DNA from 3 places in the Streptococcus sp. NLAE-zl-C503 genome. Region 1 is predicted to be linked to each of the others. Evidence: predicted binding sites of a transcription regulator. Region 1 holds the regulator's gene; each other region holds the start of a gene.
What was found. Region 1 encodes Rex, which represses fermentation and respiration genes when NADH is low (regulators of the CRP and FNR family bind a similar motif). Its sites were predicted from a motif close to TTGTGAANTANTTCACAA; they were not measured.
Positions count from the first base shown of each region.

Region 1 (3,906 bases):
GCAGTCTCTTACCTATCGCTGAAATTGGACATATTTTAAAAGACCATCCTACTGCTTATCATGTTGATGCTGTTCAAGCTATCGGGAAAATCCCTATCCATCCAGAAGAATTAGGAATTGATTTCCTTAGCGCTTCTGCTCATAAATTCCATGGACCAAAAGGAATTGGTTTTCTTTACGCTTCGTCTATGGACTTTGATTCCTATCTTCACGGTGGGGACCAAGAACAAAAGAAACGGGCTGGAACAGAAAACCTTGCTGCTATTGTAGGCATGGTTGCTGCTCTCAAAGAAGACTTGGATTATCAGGCTGACCATTACCAAAAACTAAGTGCACTCAAATCTGCTTTTCTAGAAGAAATTGCAGGTCTCAACTACTATCTCAATGAAAGCCAACACCAGCTTCCTTATGTTTTCAACATTGGCTTCCCTGGTCAAAAAAATGATTTGCTCTTGCTACGGTTAGACCTTGAAGGAATTTCAATCTCAACTGGTTCTGCTTGTACTGCTGGTATTGTGCAAACGAGCCATGTCCTAGAAGCTTTTTATGGGTCTGATTCCCATCGTTTAAAAGAGTCTATCCGTATCAGTCTTTCTCCTCTTAATACCGAGAACGAACTGAAACAACTGGCACAAACCTTAAAAAATATTATTGGAGATTAACCTAATGGCATTCGAAAAAACCATTAAACTACAAAACTGCCGCTACGACTATACACTTAGTCCATCTGTAAGAAAGTTTACACTAAAAGACAATACTTTCTTTGAAACAAAAGTCGGAAACTACGAACTGACTCGTCTACTTGAAAAAGTTCCCAACAGCGGTGAAGGTTTCCAACTAAAAATTATCATTAACAAGGAACTTACTGGAGCCAAGCTTAACATCACTGACAAATCTGGTCTTCGTTTGGTGAATATCTTTAAATCTGAAGAACACCATATCCACCAAGAGAAATTCTACTTCCTCATGGACAGTCTTGTAGAACGCGGAATCTTCACAAAAGAAGAAAGATAGTTTGCTATGTATCGTCTCACATATAAAGATAGCTATCAAGTAGAACGTACACTTGAATTTGCCGATTACGAAGAGCTTATGCTATCACTATCAGGCTGTGTTACCCTGCCCGACACTCTCCTAATCAGCTCCTTAACGCTGAATGATAAGGTGATTTATCAAGGATTAGTTGGCGATCTCTACCGTTTTTTATCACAAACTAATTTTTCAGATTAAAACTAAGAATTCTCTTAGTTTTTTCTTGTTTTTGTTGATTTTTTCACAATGTTTCTATAAAATAGAAGAATAGAAAGGTTGTGATTTTGTGAAAGATAAACAGTCTGCTATTCCAAAAGCAACAGCAAAAAGACTCTCTCTTTACTATCGAATTTTCAAGAGATTTCATGCCGAGAAAATCGAACGTGCCAACTCCAAACAAATTGCAGAGGCTATCGGTATCGATTCTGCGACTGTCCGTCGTGATTTTTCCTACTTTGGTGAACTAGGAAGACGTGGATTTGGTTATGATGTCAAAAAATTGATGAATTTTTTTGCTGATCTCCTAAATGATAACTCAATTACAAATGTTATGCTGGTTGGGATTGGAAATATGGGCCATGCCCTTCTCCACTACCGCTTCCATGAGCGCAACAAGATGAAGATTATCATGGCCTTTGACCTAGATGACCATCCAGAAGTTGGCACCCAGACACCTGACGGGATTCCAATCTATGGCATCTCTCAGATTAAAGAAAAGATCAAAGAAGCAGATGTCAAAACTGCTATCCTAACTGTTCCAAGTGTTAAATCACAAGAAGTTGCCAATCTTTTGGTTGATGCAAGTATAAAAGGTATTCTCAGTTTTTCGCCCGTCCACCTTCACCTTCCAAAAGATGTGGTCGTTCAGTATGTTGATTTGACAAGCGAACTCCAAACTCTCCTCTATTTTATGCGTAAAGAGGATTAGAAAGCGAAAGCATTTATGAAAAAACCAGTTATTGGGATTACAGGAAATGAAAAAGCTCATCCAGATGATGATGTCATGATGAGCTATGCGGCAAAAGGTTTTGTTGAAGGAGTCAAGGACGCTGGCGGAATTCCCATCATCCTACCGATTGGTGATCAAGAAATGGCAAGCCATTACGTCGCTATGATTGACAAACTCATCCTAACAGGTGGGCAAAATGTTGATCCAAAATACTATGGCCAGCCTAAAACCATTGACAGTGATGACTACCATCTTCAAAGAGATGAATTTGAATTAGCCCTTATCAGAGAAGCGATCAAACAGAAGAAACCAATTTTCTCTGTTTGTCGGGGTACCCAGCTCTTCAACGTCGCTATGGGAGGCACACTTCACCAAGATATTGAGGATCATTGGCAGGACTGTTCAGCCGAATACACGACCCAACGCCTCGTGACTGAGCCTGATACAATTCTCCGAGAGATCTATGGAGAAATCTCTCATATCAACTCCTTCCACCACCAGAGTATTAAAGATCTAGCTCCTAATCTTAAGGTTGTGGCCTATGATCCCAAGGATAAGATTATCGAGGCAGTCACAACTACAGATGATTTTCCTTATCTTGGTGTCCAATGGCATCCTGAATTTCTATTTGAAAATCGTCCCAAGGATAAAACACTATTTGACTATGTTGTAAACGAACTTTAAATCAGATCCGTCTTTTCACGGTAACTAAAGTAATCAGAATGAGAGACAATCAGGTGGTCCAAGAGAACGATCCCCATCAGTTCGCAAGCTTCCTTTACTAGCTTAGTGACATGGTCGTCATTTCGACTAGGAGATACAGCACCAGATGGATGATTGTGAACGAGAATCACCGAGGTTGCCATATGCTTCAAAGCATAGTGAAGGATTTCTCTCGGTTCAGCAATACTGCGTGTCGCAGATCCGATAAAGATGGTTTGCTGATGAATGATTTGATTTTGAGTATTGAGATAGAGCGCCACTAGGTGCTCTTGTTTTTTGTCGCCAAGTTCCTGTTGCATTTTCTTGGCTAGCTTTTGACTGCTGAGAATACTTTCCATCTCAAGGGTTTCATGTTTATGAATGCGATGCCCCAGTTCAATCACTGCTTGTAGTTCAATGGCCTTAATCCGTCCAATACCAGATAGACTCTGCAATTCCTGCAGGGTCATTTTCTTTAAATCAGTTAGACTGGTCAAACTGTTCAAGACTTTCTGAGCAATTTCAAATACATTAGCCTGACGCGTTCCGGTTCTGAGCAGAATCGCTAACAATTCTTGATTGCTCAGAGCCTCTACTCCTTCTTTAACTAGTCTTTCTCTAGGCAAAAGTGAATCTTCTTGGAATGAAATACTGTACATAAAAATCCTCCTCACTTTATTATTCGTGAGAAGGATGAAAAATTAGATTTTTTTCTCAATTGGGGCAACACTGGCTAGAAGTTTTTTCAGACCCACTTCTGGGAAATTGATTTTTAGTTCCTGAGTAGCGCCACTACCCGAAACTTCGAGGACTGTTCCTTCACCCCACTTTTTATGGAGAGCAATGTCCCCAATAGACCAATTTGTATCGCTTGAATCTTTTTTATTTCCGGCTACAAACTGTCCAAATGGGAGACCGCTTGACTGGATAGAGCTTGGCGCAGCATTGCGTTTCCGTTCTTGAAGGGCCTGAGCTAAGCTCATACCTTGACCGAAAGCAATCCCACCACTGCTATAAGAAGCCTTGAAACTGGTATTTGCCGGACGAGCCAAACCTTGATACTCAAGCAAGTCAGAGCTAATTTCATTGATAAAACGGGTTGGGCGATTATAGTTTGTACGACCGAAAAGCAAGCGTGAGTTGGCATTGGTCAGATAGAGGATTTTCTCCGCACGCGTAATACCCACATAGGCCAGACGGCGTTCTTCTTCCAGCTCATCAGG
Region 1 is NZ_FNJT01000001.1:395,222-399,127, reverse strand. Features, by position in the region: gene BLS46_RS01940 (cysteine desulfurase family protein) at 1-662, shown strand, start outside; gene BLS46_RS01935 (DUF1831 domain-containing protein) at 667-1,014, shown strand; gene BLS46_RS01930 (DUF4649 family protein) at 1,021-1,230, shown strand; gene BLS46_RS01925 (redox-sensing transcriptional repressor Rex) at 1,319-1,960, shown strand; gene BLS46_RS01920 (gamma-glutamyl-gamma-aminobutyrate hydrolase family protein) at 1,976-2,665, shown strand; gene radC (RadC family protein) at 2,662-3,342, opposite strand; gene pcrA (DNA helicase PcrA) at 3,385-3,906, opposite strand, start outside.

Region 2 (3,906 bases), 210 kb from region 1:
TAGCGTGATTACAAACCAAGACGAAGTTCTTATCATCACTGAAAAAGGATATGGTAAACGTACACTTGCTACTGAATATCCTACTAAAGGCCGTGGTGGTAAAGGGATGAAGACAGCCAATGTTGCTGAGAAGAATGGTCCTCTGGCAGGTCTTCTCACTGTTAAAGGAGATGAAGACCTGATGATTATCACAGATACAGGTGTCATGATCCGTACAAACGTTGCCAATATTTCACAAACAGGACGCTCAACTATGGGAGTTAAGGTGATGCGTCTAGATCAGGATGCTAAGATTGTGACCTTTACAACGGTTGCTGCGGCAGAAAAAGAAGAAGTTGGGACTGAAATTGAAACAGAAGGTGAAGCATAATGTCTCATAAAAAAACGAAAAATAAAAAGAGTAAGAAAAACAAGCGCAGAAATCTATTTATCAATATTTTAGCGGGTTTCTTAATTCTTTTATCGCTAGCTTTAATTTTTAATTCAAAGATTCGTGATATCTTTTTGGTCTGGAATACCAATAAATACCAAGTCAATCAAGTAACTAAGGAAAATATAGATGAAAATCTAAAAACCGAAGGAAATTTTGATTTTGACTCTGTTAAGTCTATTTCATCCGAAGCTGTATTGGCTTCACAATGGGATGCTCAGAAACTTCCTGTTATTGGAGGTATTGCTATTCCTGAAGTAGAGATTAACCTTCCTATTTTCAAAGGTTTGGACAATGTAAACTTGTTCTACGGAGCAGGGACCATGAAACCTGATCAAAAAATGGGAGAAGGGAACTATTCTCTAGCCAGTCACCATATCTTTACTGCTGAAAATGCCAGTCAAATGCTCTTCTCTCCTTTGGTCAATGCCAAAGCAGGTATGAAAATTTACCTGACGGATAAGGATAAAGTTTATACTTATGAGATTACAGAAGTTAAACGTGTTACACCAGACCGTGTAGATGAAATCGAGGATCGTGATGGCGTAAAGGAGATTACTTTGGTTACCTGTGTTGATTATAATGCGACTGAGCGTATAATCGTCAAAGGAATCTTTAAAGAATCAAAAGCTTATTCTGAGACTTCTGAGGATATTTTGAAGGCCTTTAATCAACCGTATAGACAACGTTATTAAGAATGAATGAACCAGTGAAGTGCTATTTCACTGGTTTTTATGTTAACAAATAGGATCAAAATAGTTCTTATGAAAAAGGATAATAAGGCTTAGGATAAAGATTTTTAAGATAAATATTTTAGAATTTTACAGAAAACGCTTTCGAGAAAACAAGAATTATGTTATAATTATCACAAATAAAAGTTTAGGAGTTTTTTATGGTCTCTTCAGAATTTATCTCAAAGATTGAATTTGCTTGCAAGAAGAAAGAAAGTCTTTATAGCCAAAGCAAGTTTAAGTATGCGATTCGTTCCATGTTTGCAGGTGCTTTTATGACATTTAGTACGGCTGCAGGCGCAGTTGGGGCTGACTTGATTAATAAGATCGCTCCAGGTAGTGGACGTTTTCTCTTCCCATTTGTTTTTGCTTGGGGATTGGCCTACATTGTTTTCTTGAATGCTGAGCTGGTAACTTCAAATATGATGTTTTTGACAGCTGGTAGTTTCTTGAAAAAAATTTCATGGAGAAAAACAGCTGAGATTTTACTTTACTGTACCTTGTTCAACCTTATCGGAGCTTTGATAGCAGGTTGGGGCTTTGCCCACTCAGCAGCCTATGCAAATCTAACGCATGATAGCTTCATTTCAGGGGTTGTAGAGATGAAGTTAAGCCGTTCCAATGAGCTAGTCTTACTTGAAGGTATTTTAGCCAATATCTTTGTAAACATTGCCATTCTTTCCTTTGTTTTGGTAAAAGACGGTGGGGCTAAACTTTGGCTTGTTTTGTCAGCAATTTACATGTTTGTATTCTTAACAAACGAACACATTGCTGCGAACTTTGCTTCTTTTGCGATTGTTAAGTTCAGTGTTGCAGCAGATTCAATTGCTAATTTTGACATACCTAATATTCTTCGTCACTGGGGTGTAACCTTTGTCGGAAACTTTATCGGAGGAGGTCTCTTGATGGGCTTACCATACGCTTTCCTCAATAAAAACGAAGATACTTATGTCGATTAAAGAAATGAGCACGAGTGAATCGTGCTTTTTTTGTTTGATGTGTAAGACTAGTCATAGTTGTTCCTTATATCAAAATATAGAAAAACGGTATTGGAAAAGACTAGCCCAAGATGATACAATATCCCTAATGAAGCTATTTGGAGGTCGTCTTATGACTCGTGATTTTAAATTTGAAACTCTACAATTACATGCTGGGCAAGTAGTTGATCCGGCAACTAAGTCTCGTGCAGTACCGATTTATCAAACAACATCCTTCGTTTTTGATGACACGCAAGAAGGTGCTGATCTGTTTGCCTTGAGAAAACCAGGGAACATTTATACTCGTATCACAAATCCTACAACAGCAGCTTTTGAGGAAAGAATCGCTGCTCTTGAAGGTGGTGTTGGAGCACTAGCGACAGCATCAGGGATGGCTGCTGTAACCTACACTATTTTGGCGCTTGCTCACGCAGGTGACCATGTGGTGGCTGCGTCAACTATTTACGGTGGGACCTTCAACCTCTTGAAGGAAACCCTTCCTCGTTATGGGATCACAACAACCTTTGTCGATGTGGATAATTTGGAAGAAGTGGAAGCAGCTATCAATGACAATACCAAGCTTGTCTTGATTGAAACCTTGGGGAATCCCTTAATTAACATTCCTGACTTGGAGAAATTGGCTGAGATTGCGCATAAACACCAGATTCCTCTCGTTTCTGACAACACTTTTGCCACACCTTATTTGATTAACGTCTTTTCTCACGGTGTAGATATTGCCATTCACTCTGCAACTAAGTTTATCGGTGGGCATGGTACGACTATTGGAGGAGTGATTGTCGATAGCGGTCGTTTTGACTGGGCAGCTTCAGGGAAATTCCCTCAATTTGTTGAGGAAGACCCAAGTTATCACAACTTGAGCTATACTCGTGATGTGGGTGCAGCAGCCTTTATTATCGCTGTTCGTGTTCAATTGCTCCGTGATACAGGTGCGGCCTTGTCGCCATTTAATGCCTTTCTCTTGCTCCAAGGACTTGAAACTCTTTCTCTTCGTGTTGAACGCCATGTGCAAAATGCAGAGAAAATTGTTGATTTCCTTGTCAACCATCCTAAGGTAGAGAAGGTAAATTATCCAAAACTTGCTGACAGTCCTTACCATGACTTGGCTGAGAAATATTTGCCAAAAGGTGTTGGTTCAATCTTTACCTTCCATGTTAAAGGCGGAGAGGCAGAAGCTCGCAAGGTTATTGATAATTTGGAAATCTTCTCTGACCTTGCAAACGTGGCAGATGCAAAATCTCTTGTTGTCCATCCTGCGACAACCACTCACGGTCAGTTGTCAGAAAAAGATCTAGAAGCAGCAGGTGTAACACCCAACCAAATCCGCTTGTCTATCGGTCTTGAAAATGTAGAGGATTTGATTGAAGATTTGCGCTTGGCTTTGGAAAAAATTTAAAGTAACAGATATCAACAGTGGGTTTCGACTCACTGTTTTTGATTTTCCCTCTGGCATGATATAATGGTTACAGAAGTCTAGAAAGAGGAACGATATGAACGAAATCAAATGTCCCAACTGTGGGGAAGTCTTTACAGTAAATGAAAGTCAGTATGCCGAACTTTTATCCCAAGTGAGAACGGCTGAGTTTGATAAGGAACTACACGATCGGATGAAGCAGGAATTGGCTTTGGTTGAGCAAAAAGCTATGAATGAACAACAGTCTAAACTGGCTCAGAAGGATCAAGAAATTGCGCAATTGCAGAGTCAAATCCAAAACTTTGATACAGAGAAAGAGCTGGCTAAGAAAGAGCT
Region 2 is NZ_FNJT01000001.1:608,856-612,761, reverse strand. Features, by position in the region: gene gyrA (DNA gyrase subunit A) at 1-370, shown strand, start outside; gene BLS46_RS02980 (class A sortase) at 370-1,125, shown strand; gene BLS46_RS02975 (formate/nitrite transporter family protein) at 1,323-2,120, shown strand; gene BLS46_RS02970 (O-acetylhomoserine aminocarboxypropyltransferase/cysteine synthase family protein) at 2,272-3,552, shown strand; gene BLS46_RS02965 (DUF2130 domain-containing protein) at 3,647-3,906, shown strand, end outside.
Region 2: BLS46_RS02975 (formate/nitrite transporter family protein) is a predicted target of Rex. The motif match lies at 1,284-1,301, and genes of this name have one in related genera.

Region 3 (3,906 bases), on a different contig from region 1:
AGCAAAGTTTGAAGTGTAAGCTTCAGTCGCGTGAGTCAAGACGTCCATACCTGTATCCGCAGCGATGAAATCTGGAACTGACTCAACCAAAGCAGGGTCAACAATGGCAATAGTTGGTGTCAATGAGTAGTCAGCCAATGGGTATTTGCGGTTGTTTTTCTTATCAGAGATAACGGCAAATGGTGTTACTTCTGAACCTGTACCTGAAGTTGTTGGAATACCAATGTATTTCGCTTTTTTACCAAGTGATGGGAAGCGGAAGGCACGTTTACGGATGTCCATGAATTTTTGAACCAAGTCACGGAAGTCGATTTGTGGTTGTTCGTAGAAGAGCCACATTACTTTCGCTGCATCCATTGGAGAACCACCGCCAAGAGCGATGATTGTGTCTGGTTCAAATGCTCTCATTACTTCAGTACCACGTTCTACAGTTGTGATATCTGGGTCTGGTTCAACGTCTGAGAAGACTTGGACAGTTACACGGTTGCTACGTTTGTTCAATTGATCAATAACACGTTGAACAAAGCCTAGTTTTTCGATAGATTTGTCTGTAACAATCATAACGCGTTCAATATCTTCACATGTTTGAAGGTATTGGATAGAATTGCGTTCGAAGTAAATTTTTGAAGGAACTTTAAACCATTGCATATTATTTCTACGTTTCCCTACTTTCTTGATGTTTAGAAGGTTGATCGCACTCACGTTATCACCAACTGAGTTGTGTCCATATGAGCCACATCCAAGTGTTAATGATGGAATGAAGGCATTGTATACGTCACCGATACCACCGAAAGTAGATGGAGAGTTCCAGATAATACGCATTGCTTTGATTTCTGTGCCAAAGCGTTTAGCAAGAGCTTCGTCTTTTGTATGAATAGCTGCTGAGTGACCAAGTCCGTTAAACTCAACCATTTGACGAGCTTTTTTAAGACCGTCTTCTGTATCTTCAGCTTTTAGGACAGCGATAACTGGTGACAATTTTTCACGAGTCAATGGTTCTTTTGGTCCTACTTCTGCGCATTCTGCAGCCAAGATGTTTGTTCCCTCTGGAACACTAAATCCTGCTTGTTCAGCAATCCATGCTGCTGGTTTACCAACGATGTTTGCGTTTAGTTTAGCACCTGCACAGTTTTTGCTGTTTGCTTTCACGCCGAAACAGAATTCTTCAAGAAGTGCTTTTTCTTTCTTGTTTACAAAGTAAGTGTGGTATGATTTGAATTCTTCTACAAATTCGTCATACACTTCTTTATCAATGATAACAGCTTGTTCTGATGCACAGACCATACCATTATCAAATGATTTAGACATAACGATGTCGTGAGCAGCTTGACGGAGGTCGGCAGATTTTTCTACATAAGCAGGAACGTTTCCGGCACCTACCCCAAGAGCTGGTTTCCCACATGAGTAAGCCGCCTTAACCATGGCATTACCACCAGTTGCAAGGATAGTTGCAACGCCTTCGTGGTTCATAAGCGCTCCAGTTGCTTCCATAGATGGTTCTGTAATCCATTGAACACAGTTTTCAGGTGCTCCAGCCGCGATAGCTGCATCACGAACGATTTGTGCTGCGTGAGCAGAAGATTCTTGAGCTGATGGGTGGAAGGCGAAAACGATTGGATTACGTGTTTTCAAAGCAATGAGTGATTTGAAAATAGCTGTTGATGTTGGATTTGTTGTTGGAGTGACACCACAGACTACTCCGACAGGCTCTGCAATTTTAGTCAAGCCAGTAACAGGGTCATCTTCAATAACACCGACAGTTTTAACACCACGCATGTTATTGACAACGTGTTCACAGGCAAAAAGGTTTTTTGTTGCCTTATCTTCAAATACTCCACGACCAGTTTCTTCAACTGCATGTTGTGCAAGGATACCATGCGCGTCAAGTGCTGCAACCGAAGCTTTTGCCACGATATAGTCAACTTGCTCTTGGTTCAACTTGCGCATTTCATCAAGCGCAATCAAGGCTTTTTTCACTAACCCGTCGACATGCTTTTCAGCAGCAAGTTGTTTTTCCTCAGGTGTTAACGTTTTTTTATCAGCCATATTGTCCTCCATAGACTTCAAGGATTTAATCCTTTGTTAATTTTTTCACAAGTTTATTATAACTCTTTTTCAAGACTTTGTAAACCATTTCATAAGCATTTCACAAAGAAATTTTATGAGATTGTGAATTTTTTCTTAAAGGTCTTCTATAACAACTTTTCTTCAGACGACTTGTGAAATTGTGATAAAATTTTTTTTTATTTCACAAAGTTTTTCTGATTGATCGTTATTTATCGAATTAAAACATAGAAAGCGCTTTCTTTCCTGTTTTGAAAAATAGTCTCCTCACCTAGAGACTACTGTTTTTGTTGAAAAACACCTTGTTTAAAGGTTCCTTCATAGACAACTTCTTGTTCTGTCGTCAACTTCCCTTGACCTTCAGCCTGGCCATTTACAAAATCACCTTCGTATTTCCACCCAGATTTTGATTGGAAAATCCCTTTTCCATTGAAAGCCCCATTGTTGAACTCACCTGTGTATTGGTCCCCATTTTCAAAGGTCATGGTTCCTTGACCATTCATTTTCCCTCGTACCAAGGTACCATCATAAACAAGCGCACCACCATCAAGTGTCAGGACGCCCTTTTTTGGTGTGTTTAGTAGAAAAACCGAGATGGCACAGATAGCGATTAGAAGGACTGTTGCAATCTCTACACGTGGGCGAGTTAGATAAACTCGATATTTTTCGAAGATTTCTTTAAGCTTTTCCATTGTCACTCTCTTTTTCTAATCGATCTAGCCAGCTTTGGCATCCATTTGTGATACGCGCATAGGTTTCCTCAAAATCTCCTGTATACCAAGGATCTGGAACACTTTCAGATGCAAAAGAGTAGATTTTGTGCTGTAGTTCCTGAGGACACATTTGACGCAGATCTGAAACGTTTGAGGCATCCATACCGATAATGTAATCAAACGACTCAAAGTCTTCTCTGCCAATCTGAAGCGATGTTTTGTCTTTGTCATAAGGAATCTGATACCGCTGGAAAATTCCTTGCGTTCCCTTATGAATCGGATTGCCATGTTCCCAAGACGAAGTCGCACGACTCTCAATCTGGTAATCGCTCGTCATGGATTTCATTACAAACTCTGCCATGGGGCTGCGACAGATATTTCCTAGGCAAACAAATACTATTTTTTTCATCCCTTTTCCTCTCATCTCATAGAAAAACGGGAGCGATAGATCCCGTTTTATTCTTCAATTGCTCCGCTTTCGTCGATAACTGCTCCTTCTGGTGTCACAGCCTCTTTGAGTGGCAACACTGTCTTGATTGCAGTCAATTCGAAAGTCAAATAAACGCCATCTACATCCAGTACGATTGTTTTCTTCTCAGTATCTACTTCATCAACTGTTCCGTAAAGGCCACCGATTGTAATGACTTCATAGCCTTTTTGAAGCTTGTTCAAGCTTTCCATACGCTTTTGTGCTTGTTTCTTTTGAGAACGTTGCATAAAGAACATCAAGGCCATCATCCCTACAAGCATGATTAAAAAAGTAATATTTGGATCCATTGTTTTCTCCTTTGTATTTTACATAGGACTACTATATCAAATTTCAACTACTTTTACAAGGTTGTGCCTTGTTTTATGGCAATAAAAAAATCAGAGTTTTCACTCTGATTTCTGCGATTATTTCAAGTTTTGAACTACTTTGACTAGATTTTCAACAGTAAATCCATACTCTGCCAATACTTTTGGTGCTGGGGCAGATGCTCCAAAGGTATCAATACCGAGAACCGCACCATCTAGACCAACATATTTGTACCAGTTTTGAGTTGCACCCATTTCGACTGCAACACGACGGCGAACTGCATTTGGAAGGATTTCTTCCTTGTAAGCTGCGTCTTGTGCGTCAAAGACATCT
Region 3 is NZ_FNJT01000007.1:29,271-33,176, reverse strand. Features, by position in the region: gene adhE (bifunctional acetaldehyde-CoA/alcohol dehydrogenase) at 1-2,046, opposite strand, end outside; gene BLS46_RS09030 (MORN repeat-containing protein) at 2,343-2,756, opposite strand; gene BLS46_RS09025 (low molecular weight protein-tyrosine-phosphatase) at 2,743-3,186, opposite strand; gene yajC (preprotein translocase subunit YajC) at 3,234-3,554, opposite strand; gene tkt (transketolase) at 3,672-3,906, opposite strand, start outside.
Region 3: adhE (bifunctional acetaldehyde-CoA/alcohol dehydrogenase) is a predicted target of Rex. The motif match lies at 2,080-2,097, and genes of this name have one in related genera.